DNA from 4 places in the Nitratireductor kimnyeongensis genome. Region 4 is predicted to be linked to each of the others. Evidence: predicted binding sites of a transcription regulator. Region 4 holds the regulator's gene; each other region holds the start of a gene.
The links. Region 4 encodes PhoB, which activates phosphate uptake and scavenging genes when phosphate is short. Its sites were predicted from a motif close to TGTCATNNANCTGTCAT; they were not measured.

Region 1: the regulator PhoB is predicted to act here: its motif matches at 3,065-3,081, upstream of KW403_RS07740 (DUF2794 domain-containing protein).
Region 2: the regulator PhoB is predicted to act here: its motif matches at 2,442-2,458, upstream of phnC (phosphonate ABC transporter ATP-binding protein).
Region 3: the regulator PhoB is predicted to act here: its motif matches at 2,658-2,674, upstream of ugpB (sn-glycerol-3-phosphate ABC transporter substrate-binding protein UgpB).

What each region holds. Positions count from the first base shown of each region.
Region 1 covers NZ_CP078143.1:1,636,241-1,642,167, reverse strand. Annotated here, with positions in the region: gene KW403_RS07755 (ABC transporter permease) at 1-1,061, shown strand, start outside; gene KW403_RS07750 (Bax inhibitor-1/YccA family protein) at 1,264-2,004, shown strand; gene KW403_RS07745 (GNAT family N-acetyltransferase) at 2,091-2,663, shown strand; gene KW403_RS07740 (DUF2794 domain-containing protein) at 2,670-3,053, opposite strand; gene KW403_RS07735 (DUF1223 domain-containing protein) at 3,596-4,360, opposite strand; gene acnA (aconitate hydratase AcnA) at 4,533-5,927, opposite strand, start outside.
Region 2 covers NZ_CP078143.1:2,241,131-2,247,057, forward strand. Annotated here, with positions in the region: gene phnE (phosphonate ABC transporter, permease protein PhnE) at 1-433, opposite strand, end outside; gene phnD (phosphonate ABC transporter substrate-binding protein) at 501-1,409, opposite strand; gene phnC (phosphonate ABC transporter ATP-binding protein) at 1,497-2,339, opposite strand; gene KW403_RS10685 (GFA family protein) at 2,551-2,958, shown strand; gene KW403_RS10690 (NAD(P)H-dependent flavin oxidoreductase) at 2,971-3,927, opposite strand; gene KW403_RS10695 (aminotransferase class I/II-fold pyridoxal phosphate-dependent enzyme) at 4,030-5,172, opposite strand; gene KW403_RS10700 (hypothetical protein) at 5,327-5,927, shown strand, end outside.
Region 3 covers NZ_CP078144.1:15,215-21,141, reverse strand. Annotated here, with positions in the region: gene ugpE (sn-glycerol-3-phosphate ABC transporter permease UgpE) at 1-323, opposite strand, end outside; gene ugpA (sn-glycerol-3-phosphate ABC transporter permease UgpA) at 336-1,217, opposite strand; gene ugpB (sn-glycerol-3-phosphate ABC transporter substrate-binding protein UgpB) at 1,278-2,600, opposite strand; gene KW403_RS18125 (lysophospholipid acyltransferase family protein) at 2,814-3,452, shown strand; gene KW403_RS18120 (phosphatidate cytidylyltransferase) at 3,452-4,402, shown strand; gene KW403_RS18115 (CDP-alcohol phosphatidyltransferase family protein) at 4,399-5,043, shown strand; gene KW403_RS18110 (MarC family protein) at 5,051-5,683, opposite strand; gene iolB (5-deoxy-glucuronate isomerase) at 5,790-5,927, opposite strand, start outside.
Region 4 covers NZ_CP078143.1:1,321,209-1,327,135, reverse strand. Annotated here, with positions in the region: gene pstA (phosphate ABC transporter permease PstA) at 1-820, shown strand, start outside; gene pstB (phosphate ABC transporter ATP-binding protein PstB) at 834-1,649, shown strand; gene phoU (phosphate signaling complex protein PhoU) at 1,672-2,382, shown strand; gene phoB (phosphate regulon transcriptional regulator PhoB) at 2,420-3,106, shown strand; gene KW403_RS06250 (hypothetical protein) at 3,167-3,493, opposite strand; gene KW403_RS06245 (DUF1328 domain-containing protein) at 3,583-3,750, opposite strand; gene KW403_RS06240 (response regulator) at 3,877-4,671, opposite strand; gene KW403_RS06235 (NepR family anti-sigma factor) at 4,875-5,081, shown strand; gene KW403_RS06230 (sigma-70 family RNA polymerase sigma factor) at 5,087-5,638, shown strand; gene KW403_RS06225 (response regulator) at 5,635-5,927, opposite strand, start outside.

The DNA.
Region 1 (5,927 bases), 320 kb from region 4:
TCGCAACGCTCGCTCTCATCGACGGGAACCTGCGTCGCCAGATCACGGGCAATCTGCCGGAGGTCGCGCCGAATTTCTTCTTTGTGGACATCCAGAGTGGGGAGGTGGAGGCCTTCGCTGATCTGGTGAATCGCGAAGCACCCGGCGGCAAGCTGATACAGGTGCCAATGCTGCGCGGGCGCATCACTGCGCTCAATGACGTGAATGTACGCGACATGGAAATCCCGCCTGAGGGCGGCTGGGTTCTGCGTGGCGACCGGGGCATCACTTATGCGCGCAATGCACCTGAAAACGCGACGCTGACGCAGGGTGAGTGGTGGGATGCGCATTATGAAGGAGAACCGCTCGTTTCGTTCGCCGCGGAAGAGGGCGGAGAACTTGGCCTGAAAATAGGCGACACGATCACTGTCAATGTGCTCGGGCGCGAGGTTACGGCCAGAATTGCGAATTTCCGCGCCGTGGAATGGGAATCGCTCGCCATCAACTTCGTGATGGTGTTTTCGCCCAACACTTTTGCCGGCGCACCGCATGCCTGGCTGGCGACATTGACTGATGCGGATGCCACACAGGCCGACGAATCGCAGATTCTGAACGCTGTCACGCGTAGCTTCCCGACAGTGACCACTGTTCGCGTGAAGGATGCACTCGATGTGGTGAATCGGCTTGTCGAACAATTGGCCACCGCCATTCGCGCGGCAGCCGCCGTTGCGCTGATTGCCTCGGTTCTGGTTCTTTCCGGGGCGCTGGCAGCCGGCAATCGGGCGCGTGTCCACGATGCGGTGGTTCTGAAGACGCTCGGCGCCACGCGTCGCACGTTGATCGCTGCCTTTTCGCTCGAATACCTGCTGATCGGGCTGGCCACGGCCAGTTTTGCATTGCTGGCCGGCGGCATTGCCGCCTGGTTTGTCGTGTCGCAGGTGATGGGTCTGCCGTCGGCGTTTCTGCCAAAGGTCGCGCTGACAACCGTGGTGGTGGCCCTGATCATGACCGTCGGCTTCGGGTTGGTCGGGACCTGGCGGGTCTTGGGGCATAAGGCAGCGCCGGTTCTGCGCAACCTGTGAAGCGTCAAAAAGCATTAACCCTGGGTTCGGAGAGGTGCGATTTTGGCCGCGAACTGTTGCCGCAGAGGCATTTCCGGCGGTGAGAGGTCTTGTCCTGAACACAAACTGACATCATATTTGATGTACGCATGCTGGTATCCCGCCAGCGGCGCACGGTCTTTTGGCCGTCACCGGACGGGATTAAAGCCAGAAAGGGGTAATTATGGCTGACCTTCGCAACTATCAGGCCCGCGCAACGCACGGCGTGCGCGCGGACGCGGCCATCGACGAGGGCCTGCGCGCCTACATGATTCGCGTCTACAACCTTATGGCGCTCGGCTTGGCTATTACCGGCCTTGCAGCCTTTGGTGCATTCAATCTCGCCATCGCAGATGGCCAGCTGACCGCGTTTGGCCAGCTCATCTATGCCAGCGCTTTCCGCTGGGTTGTCATTCTCGCGCCGCTGGCGCTGGTGTTCTTCCTGAGCTTCCGCATTCAGAGCATGAGTGTCGCTGCTGCACAGACCACGTTCTGGGTCTACTCAGGCCTGGTTGGCCTCTCCCTGTCGACGATCTTCCTTGTTTACACGGGCGAGAGCATCGTTCGCACCTTCTTCATCACCGCCGCTTCGTTCGGCGCGCTGTCGCTCTGGGGCTACACGACCAAACGTGACCTTTCGGGCATGGGGTCGTTCCTGTTCATGGGGCTGATCGGCATTATCATTGCCTCGATCGTGAACATCTTCCTTGGCTCTTCGGCGCTGCAGTTCGCCATTTCGGTGATCGGTGTGTTGGTGTTTGCTGGGCTCACGGCCTACGACACGCAGCAGATCAAGGAGATGTATTACGAGGGTGACGATGCCACCGTGTCCGGCCGCAAGGCGATCATGGGTGCGCTGCGTCTCTATCTCGACTTCATCAACCTGTTCATGTTCCTGCTGCAGTTCCTCGGCAATCGCGAGTAGGGCGAGCGGAATCAGAAAACATGTTATTGAGAGGGCGGCTTTCGAGCCGCCCTTTTCATTGCATCGACCAACCTGACCGGGTTTTCATGACAGCCACCATCCGCCCCGCCGATCCGGAAGACATTCCCGCGATCACCCGCATCTATGCCCATGCAGTGACCGAAGGTGCGGCGAGCTATGAGCTCGAACCGCCAAGCGAGGCAGGAATGCTTGAACGCATGGAAGCACTTGTTTGCAATGGTTATCCCTATATCGTTGCCGAGGAACAGAACAACATTCTCGGCTACGCCTATGCGGGACCATTTCGCGCGCGGCGGGCTTATCGATTCATGGTCGAGGATTCTGTTTATCTGGCACCGGATGCGCAGGGGCGCGGGATCGGAAGGCTTCTGCTTCGGGCGCTGGTGGAAGCGTGTGAGCGGTGTGGATTTCGACAGCTCGTGGCCGTTATCGGGGATGGTTCAGAGCAAAGCGCTTCAGTGAAACTGCACCGAGCCGCAGGTTTTCGTGATGCCGGCATTCTTCGTGGCAGCGGCTTCAAGCATGGTCGCTGGCTCGACACAGTGTTTATGCAACTGGCCTTGAACGAGGGGGACGCGGCTGACCCCGACCCAAATTCTGTCCCCGAACGCTTGTTTCGTGGCGAGAGCTTCCGCTAAATCTGCCTACGGAACGAGTTTCAGTTTTTTGTCGAATACCGCTAGTACGCGTGCCAACTCGTGGCCACGTTTCAGGATCGCTCCGGTCGCGGCGATGACGCTGTAGGCTCCCTGTTTTCGTGTCAGCTTGGGGTCCTTGACGATCTGAAACAGTGGAACTTCGCTGGTCCGCCTGAAAACGGAGAAGACTGCTCGGTCCCTTAGATGATCGATGGCATAGTCCCGCCATTCGCCCGCAGCAACCATGCGACCATAAATACGCAGAATCTGATCCAGTTCGCGCCGCTCGAAGGTTACGGGAAGGTCCGAACGTACCCTGCGTGCCTCGTGCAGCGGGATCAGTATGCCGGATCCATCCCTATCCTCCCCGGGGCTGCCGTAATCGGTCATTGGCTGTCCTCATGACGATCTTATGACGAGGGAAGGTTCGCCTGCCATAGGAGGAATTGCAAGCCCGCATTGCCGCAACCCGTTCTTGGTCGCTGCCAGGAGGAGCCGCAGCTATGCCTCATCCTTCTTGATGTTGTGGGGATCAGAGTGATTACATCCATCCACATCTTTTGCCGACGTATGTATTCGAGCTCTGCAAGTCGCATCACTTAGCCGGTAGTCACAAATCGGGACCGCTTGTCGGAATTGGTGATGACGTGCCTTTTTCTTGCCGCATTTTTTTCAAGCTCACGCCCCATTGTCCCGCAACGATCCGGACGTTGCCTGAGACGGTTCGGTCCGGACACGGATCCCGAAAACCCCAAGCCCCCCCGCCCTCGGGGTCTTGACCGGATCGAACCAACTCTCGGACGCCCGAGTAAGGCAACGGTCCCAAAAGAATACAACCGGTGCTGAATGAGTCGGCACCGGTTTTTCTTTTGGGACCAGCCTTTTAAAAATGAAAACCGAGATGGATCCTACGGGGAAATCTGAACTGGATCCTATGGGTCGAGCGCAATGGCGCCGAGTATGGCACCAGGCAAACCGCTGTCATCGACGCTCTGAAGCAACAAGGCGCAGCCATTGCCCTCCTGGATGAGCTCCGATCTGGGCATTTCGAATTTCTTCGCAGTGCCGTCCCACATGCCGATGGTCTGAATCCGGTTGACCGCATTTCGATAGTGGATTGTACGGCCGCGGTTCTCGCCACCGCGAATTTCCACATTGCTTTGCGGGATGTAGTCCACAAAGACCAGATGCGCGCTGATGTCTTGACCATCAAGGCCTTCGGGCAGCGAGCCAACGCTTACGATGATGCTGTCACCCCTGTCTTCCAGAGATAGCTCCACCTGTAGTCCGGCGGCGGTCCCCGCCAACGCCTCAAGTGTCGACACGACCTTGGCGCGGTTGGCGCCGTTCATATCACGGCGACCGTTGATGATCGCCTGAGGGGTGTAAACCGAACTCTTCTGTAGGGCCCCGGCATACTTTCTTTGCCGTTCGGAATTGGCGGGGCGTGCAAGTGCGTCACGCCAGCCCAGGTAATCCCAGTAGTCGATATGATAGGCAAGGGCTATGACGTCCTTGCGGGAAGCGAGCTCATCGAAAATCGCATCGGCTGGAGGGCAGGAGTTGCACCCCTGGCTCGTAAATAGCTCTACAACGCCGATCGGGCGACCAGTGTTCTCTGCCTCCGCAGGGCCCATCGGGGCAAGTAAGCCTAATGCCGAGGCCAGGATAAGGCCCGGTGTCCAGAGCCGGAACATGCGCTCTCCGTTCGGAAATTGAAGCGATCATTGCTTTGTTTCAGAACTATATGAGCCAGTGCACCTCAACAAGAAGTCACGTTCCGGTGAGCCTATTGGCCAAGCGTCTGCGGCTAAAAAAAGCCGCCGGCGTTTCCGCCGGCGGTCTGGTTCATGCGTTGGCGTGGCTCAGTCAGGCGGCCAGATCGCGCAGCACGTATTGCAGGATGCCGCCATTCTTGAAGTATTCAAGCTCATCCAGCGTATCGATGCGGCACAGAAGTGGAACCTCTTTCACCGCACCATCGGCAAAAGTGATCTTCGCGTTCACTGTGGCGCGGGGCTTGATGGTCTCGAGCCCGTCGATGGTGACGGTCTCATCGCCCTTCAGGCCTAGGCTTGCCCAGCTCGTTCCTTCGTCGGCAAAGACAAACGGGATGACACCCATACCAACCAGGTTTGAGCGGTGGATACGCTCGTAGCTTTCCGAGATGACGGCGCGGACGCCCAGAAGATTGGTGCCTTTTGCAGCCCAGTCGCGCGAGGAGCCATTGCCGTATTCGCCGCCGGCGAACACCACGAGCGGCACGCCTTCCTTGCGGTATTCCATGGCCGCGTCGTAGATCGACATCTCTTCCTTGGAAGGATAGTGGATCGTGTAGCCGCCTTCGGTGCCGTTTTCGCCCAGCATGTGGTTGCGGATGCGGATGTTGGCGAAGGTGCCGCGCATCATCACCTCATGGTTGCCGCGACGCGTGCCGTACTGGTTGAAGTCGGCAACGCCCACGCCATTGTCCATCAGGTATTTGCCGGCTGGCGACTGTGCCTTGATGGAGCCGGCCGGCGAAATGTGATCGGTGGTGATCTTGTCGCCGAACAGGCCGAGGATGCGCGCACCCTTGATGTCGCTCACATTGCCGGTCGTCTTCTTCATGCCGACAAAGTAGGGCGGGTTCTGCACATAGGTCGACTTGTCGTCCCATGCATAGGTCTCGCCTTCCGGCACCTGCACGGCCTGCCAGTTCTCGTCACCCTTGAAGACCTCTGCATACTTCTTTTCGAAGAGATCGCGGGTAACGTTCTTCTGGATGAACTCCTGGATCTCCTGGTTGGAGGGCCAGATGTCCTTCAGATAGACGTCGTTGCCGTCCTTGTCCTGACCAATCGGTTCCTTGGTCAGGTCCTTGGTCACCGAACCGGCGAGCGCGTAGGCGACAACCAGCGGCGGAGAGGCAAGGTAGTTGGCCTGCACATCCGGCGAGATACGGCCTTCGAAGTTGCGGTTCCCGGAGAGAACGCCGGCAGCGATCAGGCCCTTGTCGTTGATGGTCTTGGAGACTGGTGCCGGAAGCGGGCCGGAGTTGCCGATGCAGGTCGTGCAGCCAAAGCCGACGAGGTTGAAGCCGATCTGGTCGAGCTCCTTCTGGAGGCCGGAATTCTCAAGATATTCCGCAACCACCTGGGAACCGGGTGCGAGCGACGTCTTCACCCATGGCTTCTGCTTGAGGCCGAGACGGTTGGCGTTGCGGGCCAGCAGGCCCGCGCCGATGAGCACGCTTGGGTTCGAGGTGTTGGTGCAGGAGGTTAT
Region 2 (5,927 bases), 920 kb from region 4:
CCAGAAAACAAAGAACGAAGCCAAGGCCAAAGCCGATCAGGGTGGAAACCAGAGCGATGTTGATGGTCTCCAGCATCTTGTAGAAATATTCGGGCAGGTACAGGCTCTCGGTGAAATAGACCCGGCCTTCCGGATAATTGTATTTCAGGCTGCCATCGTCATAGGGGGAGGGCAGATCGAACAGGGCGCGCCAGATTTCCCACCCATCGCGCGGCAGCATCTGACCTACGAAATCGAACAGGTAGGGCAGTCGGTCGAAAAACTTGCCGGCATTCGATTCATTGGCAAACCAGAACGAACCGCTCATGGCGAGAACCATGAAGACGATGCCGCCAATCGTGTAAAGGCGCCGCCGTCCCGCAAGTTCACGCCAATGGCGTTCCACGGCTTGGCCGGCTTCGGAAAGAAGCAGGGAATGGGTGGTTGCTGTCATATCTGGAACGCCTATGCGACAACGCCGCCGGCACGGACCGGCGGCGCGTCAGATTTCGGGAAAACGATCAGGAACCGATCTTGGAGCGACGGGCGTCGATGATCGGCTCATAGAACGCCGGCGTCACTTCGGTGTAGCCCTTGTAGTCGCCGCCCTGGATGGCGGAGAAGCACTCAGGATCCGTCTCCGGCAGCTCCATCATGAACGTCTTGAACTTGGATTTCATGTCGGCGCCCATGGAGGTGCGAACGACAACCGGGCCGTTCGGGATCAGCGGCGACTTCCACAGTTCCACCAGATCGTCCATGTCGAGAATGCCTTTCTCGACCATCTTGTGCAGGTTGCCGGACGTGTAGCCGTCGGAGAATTCGCCAACACCGGAGGCCCAGGTCGTACCGGCATCAAAGGTGCCTTTCACCACTTCGAGAACCAGGTTCTCGTGGCCGCCGCCGAAGCCGGTCTCGCCAAAGAATTCTTCAACCGATGTGCCGACTGCTTTGGGAAGCGTTACTGCGGGAACGAGATAGCCGGAGGTGGAATCCGGGTCGGCAAAGCCGAGCTTCTTGCCCTTCATGTCTTCCAGCGAGGTGATGCCGGAATCCTTGCGGGCCACCATGACTGAGTGATAGCCGGTGGAGCCATCGGTCTGGACCGTCGTCAGGATAGGCTCCACGGCCTCGGCGTTTTCCAGATAGACCTTCGCATAGGCAGAGGCACCGAGCTCGGCATAGTCGAGGGTGCCGCCAAGAAGACCCTGAATCACGCCGTCATAGTCAGCCGCAGGAAAGAGCGAAACCTTCTCGACGCCGATTACCTCGGGAAGTTTCTCGGAAATGCACGCAAAATTGCGCAGGCGGTCGGCTTCGTTTTCGCCACCGAGAATGCCGATGCGGAATTCCTTCAGGTCTTCGGCCTGTGCGCCGCCGACCATCATCGCGGTGAGCGCTACGGCGCCCATAAGAGCTTTCTTGAACATGACGTCTCTCCATTTGGGTGCCGGCTTTTGCCGCCGGCGGGTTTTCAGGCAGAGCGGCCCATTACGCGGGCCAGGCGATCCCTTGGGTCAGACGGCGGCGAGCGCCGGTTGAGCCTGACCGGTCGATTTCCTTGCCGGCTGTGGGGCCGGGATATTGATGCTGGTGGACGTGATGGCTTCGGAAAGCTCCGCGCCTTCCTCTCCGCCATAAATGTTGCGCACCGCGTCGCTCGTCAGCGCCTCGGGAGGGCCGTCGAATACGACGGCACCCTTCGCCATCCCGACGATGCGATTGCAATAAGCGCGGGCGGTGTCCAGCGTATGCAGGTTGGTGATCACGGTGATCCCTTCGCGGGCATTGATGTCGGCCAGCGAGTCCATCACGACCTTGGCGTTGAGCGGATCGAGCGAGGCGATTGGTTCATCCGCCAGGATCACCTTCGGCTCCTGCATGAGGGCACGCGCAATCGCCACGCGCTGTTGCTGACCACCGGAAAGCGTGCCGGCGCGCTGCAGGGCGGTCTGGGCGATATCGAGGCGCTCAAGCGCAGCGATGGCGCGGATGCGCTCTTCGCGGGTGAACATGTTCATCAGGTTGAGAACGGTGGAACGGTGGTTGAGCCGTCCGAGCAGGACATTGGTCAGCACATCGAGGCGTGGCACCAGGTTGAACTGCTGGAAGATCATGGCGCAGTCACGCTGCCAGCGGCGTAATTCCGGGCCCTTCAGCGCCGAAACTTCCTTGCCGTGGAACAGGATAGATCCTTCCGACGGGTCGATCAGCCGATTGATCATGCGCAGCAATGTCGATTTGCCAGCGCCAGAGCGGCCGATGATGCCAACCATCTGCCCCTGATCGATCTTCAGCTCCACGTTGCGTACAGCCGTGTTCGACCCGAAGCGTCGCGTGACCTTGCGAATTTCAAGCATTTGCTTTTCCCGTTAAGCGCCTTGTCGCGGCTCTCCCGCAGGCTTTCCGCCCTTGTTGTCCAATCGCCTAATGGGTGAGCATGAAACCTGCATGTCGCCTGGATGACGGTTTCTTGACAGTCCACAATGCCGCCACGCGCAGGGTAGTGTCATGGCGATGGGGTCTTCTTTCGGGATGTGCTAAGAGGCGTCGTCTTTAGGGAGAGGATTGATGGGTACAACGCATTCCGGCACCTGCCTTTGCGGCGCGGTGAGATTTCAGATCTCGGGTTCGTTCGAGCGCTTTTATCTCTGCCACTGTGCGCGCTGCCGCAAGGGGTCTGGCTCAGCCCATGCCGCGAACCTGTTTTCGAGTGCGGCCGAGATCACCTGGCTTTCGGGGAAAGACGGGATCGAGAGTTTCAGGGTGCCGGACGCGCGGCACCGGCGCAGTTTTTGCCGAACCTGCGGCTCTGCTCTTCCCAGGGTAGAAGCAGGCGGCGCGATGGTCATCGTGCCGGCAGGTTGTCTGGATACACCGGTATCCATGCAACCGACTGCGCATATCTGCATGTCCAGCCGTGCGGACTGGGACGATGGGTTGAGCGAGGTTCCTCGGCTGGAGGGCTTGCCGGGCTAAACTTCTGATTGATCAGCGTGGTGCGCAGATACGCTCTCTTGCAGCCGCATATTCGGTCGCAAGTCGGTCCACGAGCGCGCCTGCGCCCACAATTTCGCCGACCGCTCCAATGCCCTGACCGCTTCCCCAGATGTCGCGCCAGGCCTTTGCGTCGGCGCTGGCGAAATTCATCTTGGAGGGATCGGCTTCCGGCAGATTGTCTGGATCCATGCCGGCCTTGACGATGGAGCCTTTCAGATAGTTGCCGTGTACGCCGGTAAAGAGGTTGGAATAAACGATGTCGGCAGCACGCGAGGCGACGATCATCTCCTTGTAATCGTCGGTGGCGCGCGCCTCCTGAGTGGCGATAAAGGGGGAACCGATATAGGCAAGGTCCGCGCCCATTGCCTCGGCCGCCAGCACCGCACCGCCATTGGCAATGGCACCTGACAGAAGCAGCGGTCCGTCGAACCATTGCCGGATTTCCTGAACGAGGGCGAAGGGAGAAAGCGTGCCCGCATGGCCGCCAGCCCCCGTGGCCACCGCAATAAGCCCGTCTGCGCCCTTTTCGATGGCCTTTCGTGCATGGCGATCGTGGATGATGTCGTGCAGCACGATGCCGCCATAGGAATGAACGGCCTGGTTCACCTCCTCGACGGCACCCAGCGAAGTGATGACGATCGGCACCTTGTGGTAGACGCAGACCCTCAGATCATGCTCCAGCCGATCATTCGAGCGGTGGACGATCTGGTTGACGGCAAAAGGAGCGGCGGGGCGGTCCGGGTGTTTCGCATCATGTGCTGCCAGCTCTTCCTTGATCTGCGATATCCATTCGTCAAGCTGCTCTTTGGGGCGGGCATTGAGCGCAGGAAAAGACCCGACAATGCCGGCCTTGCATTGCGCGGTTACCAGAGGCGGATGCGAGATGATGAACAAGGGCGCGCCGACGACGGGCAAACGCAGAGTGTCGAAAACGGCCGGAAGCGCCATGTGAAACCCCTTTTATTGACGTATTCGTAAACGTCAAAACTTTTTACAGCATCTCGACGCCGAATGAAAACCTCCGGCTGCACATTTTACGGAGTTCCTGTCTCAACCAGGAGCGATATCGTTGTGCCGCCGCGCGAGGAAGTCTCGCATCGCGGCAAGCCCTGCATCAATCCCCTTGCGTCCGAAACCGATGCGGAAACGCTCCGCAGGGGTTTCCATGAGTTCCGAGTGGTAGACGGAGGCCGGCAGCAAAAGCACCCCTGCCTGTTCCACGAGATCGTGGCAGAACCGCTCAACCCCGTCGCGTCCGTTGTAGCGCGGATAGGCAACACAGCCGCCATCCGGGTGCTTCCAGTCAAACAGTTCCGAATACTCGCTGAAGAATGCATCCATCTTCTCAAGGTTCTCCGCGATCAGCGAACGGTTCCGCGTGAGAATGCGGTCACGCACTGAAAGCGCCATCACCGCCAGCCGTTCGCTCGGGGCAGAGTTGCAGATGGACAGGTAATGCTTGTAGCGCTCCAGCTTCTGCAAAAGCGCCGTGTCACGGCTGGCGATCCAGCCGATACGCAGGCCCGGCAAGCCATAGGACTTGGACATGACATTGAGGGAAATGCCCTTTTCATAAGCCTCGGCAGCCTGTGGCAGGCGCTTGCTCTCATCGCTTTCGAGCAGCCGATAGACCTCGTCGCTGAACAGGTAGAGATCGTGCTCGCGGCAAAGCGCAACGAGCGCGGCGAAATCGTCCTGGGGCATCAGGGCGCCGGTCGGATTGTTGGGCAGGTTGACCGAGATGAGTTTGGTGTTGGGACGGATCGCGGCACGCACAGCGTCGAGATCAAGCCTCCAATGGGCGTTTTCCAGAAGCGGCACGCCAGTCACGGCGCATAGCCCCAGAGGCACGCTTTCCGCAGCCTGGTAGTTCGGAACGGAAACGATGGCGTGATCCTCGGGCGAAAGCAGCACCCGCATGGCTGCATAAATGCCTTCCTCGGCACCGGCGAAGCAAAGGACATTTCGCGCGGAAAGACCGTCATAGGTGGTAGCGATGGCCTCGCGCAGATCGGGTGCGCCCCAGGTTTCAGTGTAGCCGAGCCACAGCCCGTCGAGCTCTTCGCGTGCGGAAGGCCCGGCCATCTGCGTCAGCTCACCGAGCGTCATGCTTTCCATGTCGGAGGCGGTCATGTGATGCCGGGCATTGAACTCCCAGCGGGAAAAGTGAACCTCAAGCGCGAAATCCCGCATTCTGAACTCCTCGGGCATGGTTAGGGTGGAGAAAAACCAGGCTCGACCTCATCAGGGCGGAATAGCCTATTGTTCACACCTTGTTATGACCGTTGATTGCATACTCACCAACGGTTAACCATGTGACAAAGACAGGCAAAGAGGGCAGCCAGCCTTGGACGCGATAGAAAATGCGATAAGAAAGGCGTTCGAAAAGGGCGACGCTAGCAAACGGCCCTTTCGTGAAAAGGTGTATCGTTCTGCCTTTGCAGCGCTGGAGCGCACGCTTGAAGCACGCGACGATCTTTCTGAAGAGGCAAAAACTGCCAGGCGCGAGAACCTGAAGACAACGATCACCGAGATCGAGACAGAGTTCGTTCCCGCCGCCCCACAAGCCAGGGGTCCGCAGGTTTCAAAGCCTGCGCCGCGAGAGCGGCCGGCTCCCTCGCCGCAAGTCGAGCCTGAGGCGCGCAGCGCCCCACGCGCCAGAGAAAAAAGCGAGGCGTTCGCTCCACAGATTGACCCGCGAGATCGCAGCGGCGTGTCGGATGATCCTTCTCCCGAAGAGGCGAAACGACGCATTCGCGCGGCCCTGCCAAGGCCGCGGCGCTCATACGCCATGCTCTTTCTGATTGCGACTGTGGTGGCGTTTCTTGGCTTGGGGCTCTGGTGGACGATGTCCAGTGGCATTCTGATGTCCAGCGATGAGCGGGACACCAGTGTGCGCAACCCGCCGCTTGCCCTGGAGGAAGACAATTATTCTGCGGACGAGGAAA
Region 3 (5,927 bases), on a different replicon from region 4:
ATTCGAAACGGAAAGCGAAAATAGACGATCGCATAGGCCGACAGGATCGAGATGGCGATCTTGCCGAGGGCGATGCCCATGGCCATGACAAAGGAATTGAACAGCATGCGCCCCACCGGCGCGGTGATGCCCGAGGTAAGCGCTTCGCTGTAATTGTCGATGAAATGCGGCCCCGGCACCAGTGGCATGGGCGGGCGAATGATCTCGAAATGAGTCAGCGTCGAGCCGACAAAGGTGAGATAGATCGGGAAGCAGACAATGGCGATGCCGATGATCAGCACCGCGTGCATCAGGATCGTGCCTAAGCCCTGTTTTTCAACCATGCCCCGCCCTCCTCAATAGTGCACGCGCCGCTCGATGAAGCGGAACTGGATGACAGTCAGGATGCCAACAACAACCATCAGAATGACGGATTGGGCGGCGGAAGAGCCGAGATCCTGCCCGACGAACCCGTCGGAATAGACCTTGTAGACGAGGATGGTGGTGGACTGGCCCGGCCCGCCGGCCGTCATGGTGTGGATGATGCCGAAGGTCTCGAAAAAAGCGTAGACGATGTTGACCACGAGCAAGAAAAAAGTGGTGGGCGATAGAAGCGGGAAGATGATGGTGCGAAAACGATGCCATTTGCCCGCGCCATCGATCGCCGCCGCCTCGATCAGACTTTTGGGGATCGCCTGCAGGCCGGCCAGGAAAAACAGAAAATTGTAGCTGATCTGCTTCCACGCTGCGGCGAGAATGACCAGCGTCATGGCCTGCCCCCCATTGAGAACGGGGTTCCAGTCGATGCCCATCGCCTTCATGTAAAAGGCGATCACGCCGATGGACGGTTGGAACATGAAGAGCCACATCACGCCGGCCACGGCAGGCGCCACGGCATAGGGCCATATGAGCAGCGTCTTGTATGCCCCTGCCCCCTTGACCGCCTGATCGGCCATCACGGCAAAAAGAAGAGCGACCGACATGGAAACCAGCGTCACGAAGAAGGTGAAGACCGCGGTGGTGATAAAGGACTGGAGATAATAGCGGTCGTTGAAGAGATATTCGAAATTGGAAAACCAGACGAAGCGCGCTCCAAGCCCGAACGGATCAGGGAGAAGCAGCGACTGGTAAAGGGCCTGACCGGCCGGCCAGAAGAAAAAAACGATCGTCACTGCAAGCTGCGGCGCGAGCAGCAGGTATGGCAACAACCGGTTGTCGAAGGTAACGCGCTTTTCCATGGGCAAACCAAGAATGCCAGGGCCGGCAAGATTTCTGCCGGCCCCGCAGGTTTCATAGACTTATCGCGTCGACTGTTCGAAGCGGCGCAGCAACTCGTTGCCGCGGTTCACAGCCTCGTCAAGCGCGGCCTTGGCGTCCTTCTGACCCTGCCAGACGGCTTCCAGCTCCTCGTCGATGATGGCGCGGATCTGGTCGAAATTGCCAAGACGGATGCCCTTGGAGTTTTCCGTCGGAGCCTTGCCGGTCATTTGCAGGATGGCAATGTCGGTGCCCGGGTTTTCTTCGTAGAAACCCTGCTCCTTGGTCAGGTCGTAGGCAGCGGTGGTGATCGGCAGATAGCCGGTGTCCTGATGCCACTGGGCCTGCACTTCTGCGCTGGAGAGATAGTTCAGAAATGCTGCAACACCTGCATATTCCTCAGCCTCATGGCCCGACATGACCCACAGCGAAGCACCGCCGATGATCGTGTTGTAGGGCACGCCTTCCGCATCCGGCCAATAAGGTAAATTGGTCACGGTGAAGGGGAAGTCGGCCTCGGCCTTCACACCGGCATAGCCGGCTGACGATTCGGTGAACATGGCGCACTCGCCCGAGCGGAAGCGTGCACCGCCCTCGTTGCGACGGCCCGAATAGCTGAAGAGACCTTCCTTGGCCCATTCGCCCATCTTGTCGATGTGCTGCACCTGAAGATCGCCATTGAAAGCGAGTTCGGTATTGGTGCCGGCAAAGCCATTGGCTTCCGTTGCGAACGGAACATTGTGGTATGCGCTCAGATTCTCGAGATGGATCCAGGACTGCCACGCCGTCGTCAGCGGGCATGCAGAACCGGCTTCCTTGAGCTTGACGAGAATTTCCTCGACTTCTGGCCAGGTGGCAGGCTTTGACTCGGGATCGAGACCGGCTTCCTCAAGCGCCTTCTTGTTGATGTAGAGAACAGGAGTGGAAGAATTGTAGGGTAAGGACAGCATCTCGCCGTCGGTGTTGGTGTAGTAGCCTGCAACCGGTGCAAGATAGGCGTTGGGATCGAACTCGGCTTCGGCCTCGGCCATCACTTCATAAACCGGCTTGATGGCACCCTTGGCAGCCATCATCGTGGCGGTGCCGACCTCGAAAACCTGCAGGATGTGCGGTTGCTCGCCGGCGCGGAAAGCGGCAATGCCGGCATTCAGGGCTTCGGAATAATTGCCCTTGAGGGTCGCCACAACCTCATACTCGTCCTGACTGGCATTGAAATCGGAAACCTGTTTTTCCAGAAGTTCGCCGAGACGGCCGGTGAAGGCATGCCAGAATTGCACCTCGGTCTGCGCCTGTGCGGCGCCGACCGTTACCGGAAGCACCACGGTCAAAGCCGTGGCAGCGGAAAACATTGCGCGAAATCTCATTGTGTATCTCCCTGTAGCGTCGATCGCCGGTTAACCGGTCTCTATTGGTCGGCTTATGTTACCGTTGGATGACAGCATCTGTAGAATACATTGTCTATAGCTTTTCCAGTATAGAAATTTCATGCTGAAATGAGGCGATCATGCGATTGGCCTAGCCTATCGCCATCCTATACAAGGTGCAGGGTCGAATCGGTTTCACGATCTGAGGGTAAAATGGGTTTCCTGGCGCGGCTCGCGGCTGGTGCAATCACGCTGTTCGCGCGCTTTATTACAGCCGTGCGGGCCGTTTGGGATGGCATAGAGCCTGTTCCCCGGCAGCGCATCTACTTTGCCAATCACGTAAGCCATGGCGATTTCATTCTCCTGTGGGCGGTCCTACCTCCCCGCATGCGCGAGCAGACCCGCCCGGTGGCGGGCGCGGACTACTGGCTCAAGTCACCCATCCGCCGTTTTATCGGCCGTGATGTGTTCAACGCAGTGCTCATTGATCGCGACCGCAAGACGCGTGCCGACGATCCGATCAAACAAATGGCAGATGCCCTGGATGGCGGCGCCTCGCTCATCATCTTTCCCGAAGGCACCCGCAATGAAACCGACAAACCTCTTCTGCCCTTCAAGAGCGGAGTCTATCATCTTGCGACAGCGCGGCCCGACATCGATCTCGTGCCTGTCTGGATCGACAATCTGAACCGTGTCATGCCGAAGGGTGAGTTTGTCCCCGTACCACTGATATGCACTGTTACCTTCGGTGCGCCATTGCGTGTGGAACCTGCAGAGACCAAAGACGCCTTCGTGAGAAGGGCGCGCGCTGCGCTCTTATCAATCTCCGATGCTGAAGAAAGCACCGCATGATGACCGTGCACCAGATAGACCTTTTGAAACTGCTTGGTGGGCTCGCCGCCGTGCTCGTTCTGGCCTCTCTTGCAGGGCAGGTTCTCCAACGCAGGCTCTCGCCTGACGGCTCCAATGCCGCCATTGAGAACCTGAACGACCGGGTCAACGCCTGGTGGGTGATGATCATCCTCATGGGCGGCGCGCTGCTCTTCGGCCGGCTCGGCGCCATTCTTCTCTTTGGCTTCGCCTCCTTCGCCGCCCTGCGGGAGTTCGTGACGCTGACGGACACACGGCGCGGTGACCACTGGGCGCTCGCCTCAGCATTCTTCATCGTGCTGCCGGTTCAGTATTATCTGGTCTACATCGACTGGTACGGGCTCTATTCGATCCTTGTTCCGGTCTATGCGTTTCTGCTGATGCCCATTGTCTCTGCCCTGCGCGGCGACACGGACCATTTCCTCGTGCGGGTGGCAGAGGTGCAATGGGCGCTGATGATCTGCGTCTTCTGCGTTTCCCATGTGCCGGCACTGCTGACCCTGCAGATCCCCGGCTATGAGGGGCGCAACCTGCTTCTCATCGCTTTCCTGGTGGTGGTGGTGCAGTCGAGCGACGTGCTTCAATATGTCTGGGGCAAACTGCTTGGACGCACGAAGATTGCGCCAAAACTCTCTCCCTCCAAAACGGTCGAAGGCTTTATTGGCGGTGCGCTGAGCGCCACGGTGGTCGGCGCGACACTGTTCTGGATGACACCCTTCACACCTCTCCAGGCAGGGCTTCTGTCCTTCGTTGTCGTGCTCATGGGATTCTTCGGCGGGCTCGTCATGTCGGCCATCAAGCGCGACCGCGGCGTGAAGGACTGGGGGCATCTGATTGCCGGCCATGGCGGCTTTATCGATCGGCTGGATTCGGTCATCTTCTCGGCCCCCATCTTCTTTCACCTTGTCCGTTACTGGTGGTCGCTTACATGAACAAGACCGAAAATCGTCGCCCCCTTGCCAGCCGCGACACAGGCTGGGCGAAAGCCGTGGCCCGCCGGCTTTCCCACACATCCGTCACACCCAATCAGATTTCCGTGGCGAGCATGGTGTTCGCGGCGCTTGCCGGGCTGGCTTTCTGGCAGGCTGGTGAGATGGATGGCCCTACGCGGCTTCTGCTTCTTGTCCTTTCCGGCCTGCTCGTGCAGTGCCGGCTGCTTTGTAATCTCTTCGATGGCATGGTGGCCGTGGAAGCTGGCAAGGGTTCACCGGACGGTGCCTTCTGGAACGAGTTTCCTGACAGGGTTGCCGACATCGCGATCCTCGTCGGGGTCGGCTACGGGATCGGTCTGCCAGCGCTGGGCTGGGCGGCAGGCGGCTTTTCCGTTCTCACCGCCTATGTGCGTGAGCTTGGACGCGCCTGCGGCCAGAAGGCGGACTTCTCCGGCCCCATGGCGAAGCCGCATCGCATGGCGGCGATCACACTTGCCGCCGCGCTTTCATTGTTCGAACCTCTTTGGAACGGGCGGGGCGAGGTGTTGACGGTGGCACTCTGGATCGTCGCCATCGGCGCGGCCCTGACCGCACTGCGCCGCTCCGTGCGGCTCGTGAAGGGACTGCGCGGTCAGGCCTAGTCTCTATTCAGGCAAGGCCCGGCAACACGGCTTTCACACCTGCGACGATCATCTCCACAGCTATCGCGAGCAGGATCATGCCCATGAGCCGCGTGGTGATCACGCGCATGGTTTCGCTCAACACGCGTCCGATGAACGATGCAAAGAAGAGAACGACAAACAGGATCGCCAGTATGCTGGCGACAACAGCACCTACGGCGAATGTGGCTTCAACTCCACCCGCCTGGCCCGCATAGATGATCAATGTTGCGATGGTGCCGGGACCAACGATCATCGGAAAGGTGATCGGGTAGAAGGCGAGCCCGGAAAGATCGTCGATGTGCGCCTGTTCGCTCTCGGTGCCATGGTGGGATGAAAAGCCGTTTCCGTTCAGCATCGACCAGGCGATGTGCGCAAGAACGATGCCGCCAGCGACGCGAAACTGATCAACCGTGATTCCGAAAAACCCGATGATCGCCTGACCGGCAAACAGGATAACCGCACACATAATGGCTGAAAAAATCGAAACTTTGAACGCGAGCACACGCTGCTGCTGAACCGTGAAACCGTCCGTCAACGCCAGAAAGATCGGCAGGTTCACAAACGGATTCATGATAGCGAAAAACGCGCCGAACACTTTTGTCAGTTCGGTGTAGTCCATAAAAATGCCCCGCCTGCCGATTTCGCACCGCCCGGATCATGGCAGGTGCGACTCACTGAATTGCGGGGCAGTATGGCAGCAAGATGCGCCACAGGCGACGGCGCAGTTAGCCGGCCTTCGCATCCCGTTGGAATATCCAGTCATGATCCGGGTGGTTCTTGAAGCGCCATCTGCGCAGTGGGCCGGCCATGACGTTGAGATAGTACATTTCATAGCCATAGGGCGCGCCGCAGGGGTGGTGCCC
Region 4 (5,927 bases):
GGTCATCGCCACCCCGGAAGGGCAGCGCAAGATTTCCGACCGGGAGATCGTGTGGGTGGATCAGCTCGAGGCCGATGGACGCACGGCGAGCGCCTGGAACACGCAGTTCCTGTTTGGCGGCGCCAGCCGCGAAGCGGAAATGGCGGGCATCTGGGGCGCCGTTGTCGGCTCGGCCCTGACGATGCTGGTTACCTTGGCGCTCTCTTTCCCCATCGGCGTTTCCGCTGCCATTTATCTGGAAGAATTCGCACCGAAGAACCGTCTGACCGGTTTCATCGAGGTGAACATCAACAATCTGGCGGCCGTACCATCCATTGTCTTTGGTCTGCTCGGTCTCGCCGTCTTCCTGAACTGGTTCAACCTGCCTCGGTCGGCCCCGCTGGTTGGTGGCATGGTTCTGGCGCTGATGACCTTGCCGACAATCATCATCGCGTCGCGTGCAGCGCTTCGCGCGGTGCCGCCATCGATCCGTGAGGCCGCGCTTGGAGTGGGCGCGTCCAAGATCCAGACCGTCTTCCACCACGTCCTGCCGCTTGCCATGCCGGGCATCCTGACGGGGACCATCATTGGCATGGCACAGGCGCTTGGCGAGACGGCCCCGCTTCTGATGATCGGCATGGTCGCCTTCATCGTGGATATTCCGGGCGGTTTCACATCGCCGGCCACCGTGTTGCCGGTGCAGATTTTCATGTGGGCGGATTTCCCGGAGCCTGCCTTCCAGCAGAAGACCTCCGCGGCTATCCTTATCCTTTTGGGCTTCCTGGTTTTGATGAACGCCGTTGCGGTCGTCTTGCGCAAGCGTTTCGAACGCCGCTGGTAACGGAGTAGGAGATATGAACATGTTGACGGACGCGGCCGTGGAAGAAGCGGTGCAGAACAGGACAGAAGAGTTGCCGGTGAAGATGCGCGGGACCAAGGTCCGGGTTTTCTACGGCGAGAAGCAGGCGCTCTTCGATGTCGATCTCGACGTAAGACAAAAGCAGGTCACGGCACTGATCGGTCCTTCGGGCTGCGGCAAATCCACTTTCCTGCGCTGCCTCAATCGCATGAACGATACGATCGATATTTGCCGGGTGGAAGGTGAGATCGCGCTGGACGGGCAGGACATTTACGACCCGAAAGTCGATGTGGTGGAACTGCGCGCTCGCGTTGGCATGGTGTTCCAGAAGCCCAACCCGTTTCCCAAATCGATCTACGAGAACATTGCTTATGGGCCGCGCATTCATGGCCTTGTTTCCTCCAAGAGCGCGTTGGATGAGGTGGTCGAGTCCAGCCTGCAGAAAGCCGGTCTCTTCAACGAGGTGAAAGACCGTTTGCATGAGGCTGGAACGGGTCTCTCCGGTGGCCAGCAGCAGCGCTTATGCATTGCGCGCGCCATCGCGGTGTCGCCCGAGGTTATCTTGATGGACGAGCCCTGCTCGGCTCTCGATCCCATTGCCACTGCCAAGGTCGAGGAACTGATCGACGAGTTGCGCGAGAACTACACTATTGTCATCGTGACGCACTCCATGCAGCAGGCGGCGCGCGTTTCGCAGCGCACGGCCATGTTCCATCTGGGCAACCTTGTCGAGGAAGGTCCGACGGACAAGATGTTCACCAATCCGGATGACAAGCGCACCCAGGATTACATCACCGGTCGCTTCGGTTGACGCACAGATAAGGAACCAGATCATGGGTGAGCACACAGTCAGCTCCTTCGATGAGGAACTCGGTGAGATCGACCGCCTCATTCGCGATATGGGCGATCTCTCCGGTGCGATGACCCGCGCCTCCACCAATGCCCTTCTTCATTCCGATACCGCACTTGCGCAGCGCGTCATCTCCGATGACACGATCATGGATGCCAAGCAGCGTGATCTCGACGAGCGTGCCATCACGCTGATCGCCAAGCGCCAGCCAATGGCACAGGATCTGCGCAGCGTTGTCGGCGCCATACGCATGGCCGCGGATCTGGAACGTATCGGTGATCTTGCGAAGAACATCGCCAAGCGCGTCAGTGCCGTGGGTCAGAGCGCCACGCCGCGCACGCTTGCTCATTCAATCGATGCGATGGCAGGTCTGGTGCTGCGACAGGTCGATGCTGTGGTCGAACACTACGTCAAGCGCGACGCCAAGGCGCTGATCCAGTTGCGTGACGACGATGAGAAAATCGACATTCAGTACACGTCGGTGTTCCGCGAATTGTTGACCTATATGATGGAAGATCCGCGGAATATCACGTCCTGTACGCATCTTCTCTTCTGCGCGAAGAATCTGGAGCGCATTGGCGATCACGTAACGAATATCGCTGAGAATGCCTATTATGTGGTGACGGGGGAACAGCTTCCGGTCCAGCGGCCGAAGCTAGACGAAACACAGATGACGGTCGATGCGGATGCCTAGACGGCCGTAGCAATGCTTTAGGAGAATGCCTTCCATGATTGCCCCCAAGGTCATGGTCGTTGAAGACGACGAACCGCTTTGCGTCTTGCTGAAATACAATCTGGAGGCCGAGGGTTATCAGGTCGAGATGATTTCGCGCGGCGACGAAGCCGAGGTGCGCCTGCAGGAGAATGTACCCGATCTGCTCGTGCTGGACTGGATGGTTCCGGCTGTATCAGGCATCGAACTGTGCCGCCGGCTGCGCATGCGCCCTGAAACCGAGCGTCTGCCGATCATCATGCTCACCGCTCGCGGAGAGGAGAGCGACCGCGTTCGCGGGCTATCCACTGGCGCCGACGATTATCTGGTGAAGCCGTTCTCGACCCCGGAGTTCGTTGCGCGTGTGCGGGCGCTTCTGCGCAGAGCCAAGCCTGAGGTGCTTTCAACGGTGCTCTCTGTGGGTGATATCGTGCTCGACCGGGAATCGCATCGCGTCTACCGGCGCAAGAATGAGATCCGGCTCGGGCCGACCGAGTTTCGCCTGCTGGAATTCATGATGCAGCATCCCGGACGGGTATTTTCGCGCAGCCAGCTGCTCGACAATGTCTGGGGTGAGACGATTTATATCGACGAACGCACCGTCGATGTCCATGTGGGCCGATTGCGCAAAGCCGTGAACCAGGGCCGGCTTCCCGATGTGATCCGGACCATTCGCGGCGCAGGTTACGCCATACGAGAAGCCTGAGGCAGGCTGACATGGAAAACCCCGGCAAATTGCCGGGGTTTCGTTGAAGTTGCAGTCTGATCACTCGGTGAAGATATTCTTCTGACGCGCATGCCCGTTGTGAGCGACAGCGAAGCTGGTAACCGGCTCCAGTGAGGCCGTGAGCTGTCCATCTTTGGTGATGTCCCATTCCAGCACTGCGTCATCATAGACGAGTGCAGGATCCACAAAGACGCACGTTGCAATCACCCGCGGCGCTTCACCTTCAAGCTCACGCAGGGAAACCGGCTTCTCGGCCTCGCACTCCTCGAAGGTTTCATAGATCGGAGCAGGGGCGGGAAGTTCGCGGCATTCAGCCATGTTGCCGGAACAACCGACAACCAGAAGAAGCCCAGCGATGTGTTCCATGGCGTTCTCCTTTCACTGTTTTCCTGATGCGGAAGCCATGGAAGGTCCGCATCGTTGGTGCCGCGTATGTTTACGTTTTCTGTACTCGTTTAACGGCGGCCTCTCAGCAGTCCCATGATCAGGGAAATCGCGAGAAGGGCCAGAAAGATGTAGAACAGGATTTGCGCGATACCTGCTGAAGCGCCTGCAATACCGCCAAAACCAAGGGCGCCGGCGACAAGAGCGACGACGAGAAATATAAGGGCCCAGTAAAGCATTCTGTCTCTCCGTTTAGTTATGCGATTTAAACGTTATCCGCGAAGATTGGTTCCCGGAGAAAGAAGTCCGGCAAACAAAAAGGCCGCCAGAAGGCGGCCTTTTTCATCAGAAAAGCGCTGTGCTGCTCAGGCAGCCGCACGAGCCTGGTGGTCGAAGAAAAGCGCTTGGCTGATGAGTGCCTTGACCATTTCCGGACTGAAAGGCTTCGTGACGAGGAAGGTTGGTTCAGGGCGCTCGCCTGTCAGAAGTCGCTCCGGGAAAGCCGTGATGAAGATTACAGGGACCGTCGCTCCTTCAAGAATCTCATTCACGGCGTCGAGGCCCGAACTCCCGTCGGCAAGCTGAATGTCTGCCAGCACCATTTTCGGCTGCGTTTTAGCAAACATCTCGACCGCTTGCTTGTGCGTTCGGGCGTTGCCGACGACACGATGACCAAGGCTTTCGACCATTTCCTCGATATCCATCGCGATCAACGGCTCATCTTCGATAATCAGGATGTCGGTGGCCACCTGGCGGGAAATTTCCTCGCTGGCCTCATGCAGCATCGCATTGATGCCCTTCATGTCGGTTTCCAGAATTTCCGCCGCTTCTTCCGGGCGGAAGTTCTCGACGGCTACCAAAAGGAAAGCCTGCCGTGGGCGGGGTGCGAGTGACGACAGATTGCTGGAAGCGCGTTGTTCCCAAGCGGATGTCGGCGCACTTTCGGGGATACGCACATCGAGTGTCTCAAAGAGCGATGTGAAAAGCCTGAAGAGCGCGATCTTGTCTGTCGATGCCTCGGGGAAAATGCTCGTGTCGGCGATCAGCGCCTCAAGCGCCGCGGCCACCAGGGCGTCACCGCTCGTTTGAGAGCCGGACACAGCTCTGGAAAAGCGCCGCAGATATGGAAGGTGCGGTGCGATACGCGCTGACAAGGTCATGGATTTCAGGTCTCCCTCGTAATATGGCAATGCGAACAAAGAATATTTATGTCATGGGAAACGCTCGTTCCGCGAAAATGTTCCATAAGGAGGGAACGTTTTCTGCTCAGCAGCGTTCTATTCCGTATGGAAGAGTGGTGGTGCGGGCCATTTCAGTGCGTCCGCTTCATTGGGAGACAAGACTATATGGACAAAGACAGGGCATGAATTACGGCAAACCCAATACCCAACGGGGTCAGGAGAAGCGCGGGAAGGACAGCGATCCTCTTGGCGCAAACTCGGAGATCGGGCGCAAGCTCAGGCAGTACTATGACGATTTGATAGCGGAAGATATTCCGGACCGGTTCAGCGATCTTCTCAGCCAGTTGGAACAGAAGAGCAGCTCTGAAACGACCGGAAGCAAGGATTGATGTCAATGAGTGTATATCCTGGCTTTCGTGATGATCTTCTGGCCACCGTACCCAGCCTTCGCGCGTTTGCGGTCTCACTTTCGAAGAACGCTGACCGGGCCGATGATCTGGTTCAGGAGGCGCTCGTCAAAGCTTGGGACAAGCAGGCGAGCTACCAGCCGGGCACCAATCTGAAGGCGTGGCTTTTTACGATCCTGCGCAACGAATTCTACTCTCAGATGCGAAAGCGGAAGCGCGAGGTGGAAGATAGCGACGGTGCCATCACGGGGCGTTTGTCTGTCCACCCGGCTCAGGAAGGTTCGGTTGATCTCAAGGATTTTCGCCGGGCGCTGGAGCAACTGCCTGAGGATCAGCGTGAGGCGATCATTCTGATCGGTGCCTCAGGCTTCTCTTACGAAGAGGCTGCGGAGATCTGTGACTGTGCGGTCGGAACGATCAAGAGCCGGGTCAGCCGTGCACGCGCCCGTCTGCAGGAAATCCTGGAAATCACGGGCGAGAACGATTTCGGTCCGGATGCAATCTCGGCCCAGATAACGAACTCCGTCTTCACCGCTTAATCCGAGCGGGTACCATTCTGACACGATGAGCCGATCGCCTGCGCCAAAGCTTGGATCAGGTCGCTGTCCTTATATGGCTTTTCCACCACGGTTACGCCGTTGAAGGTCTCGAAGACCTGATGGTTGGCGGCGTAGCCGGTAGCGAAAATGAACGGGATTTGCCGGCTTTGCAGCAGCTGGGCGAATTCGTTTGTCCAATTGTCGGAAATTTTGATGTCGAGGATCGCCGTCGAAATCCGCCCGGATTCTAGGATGTCCGGATTGAGCGCGTTGAATGAAGTGACGGTCA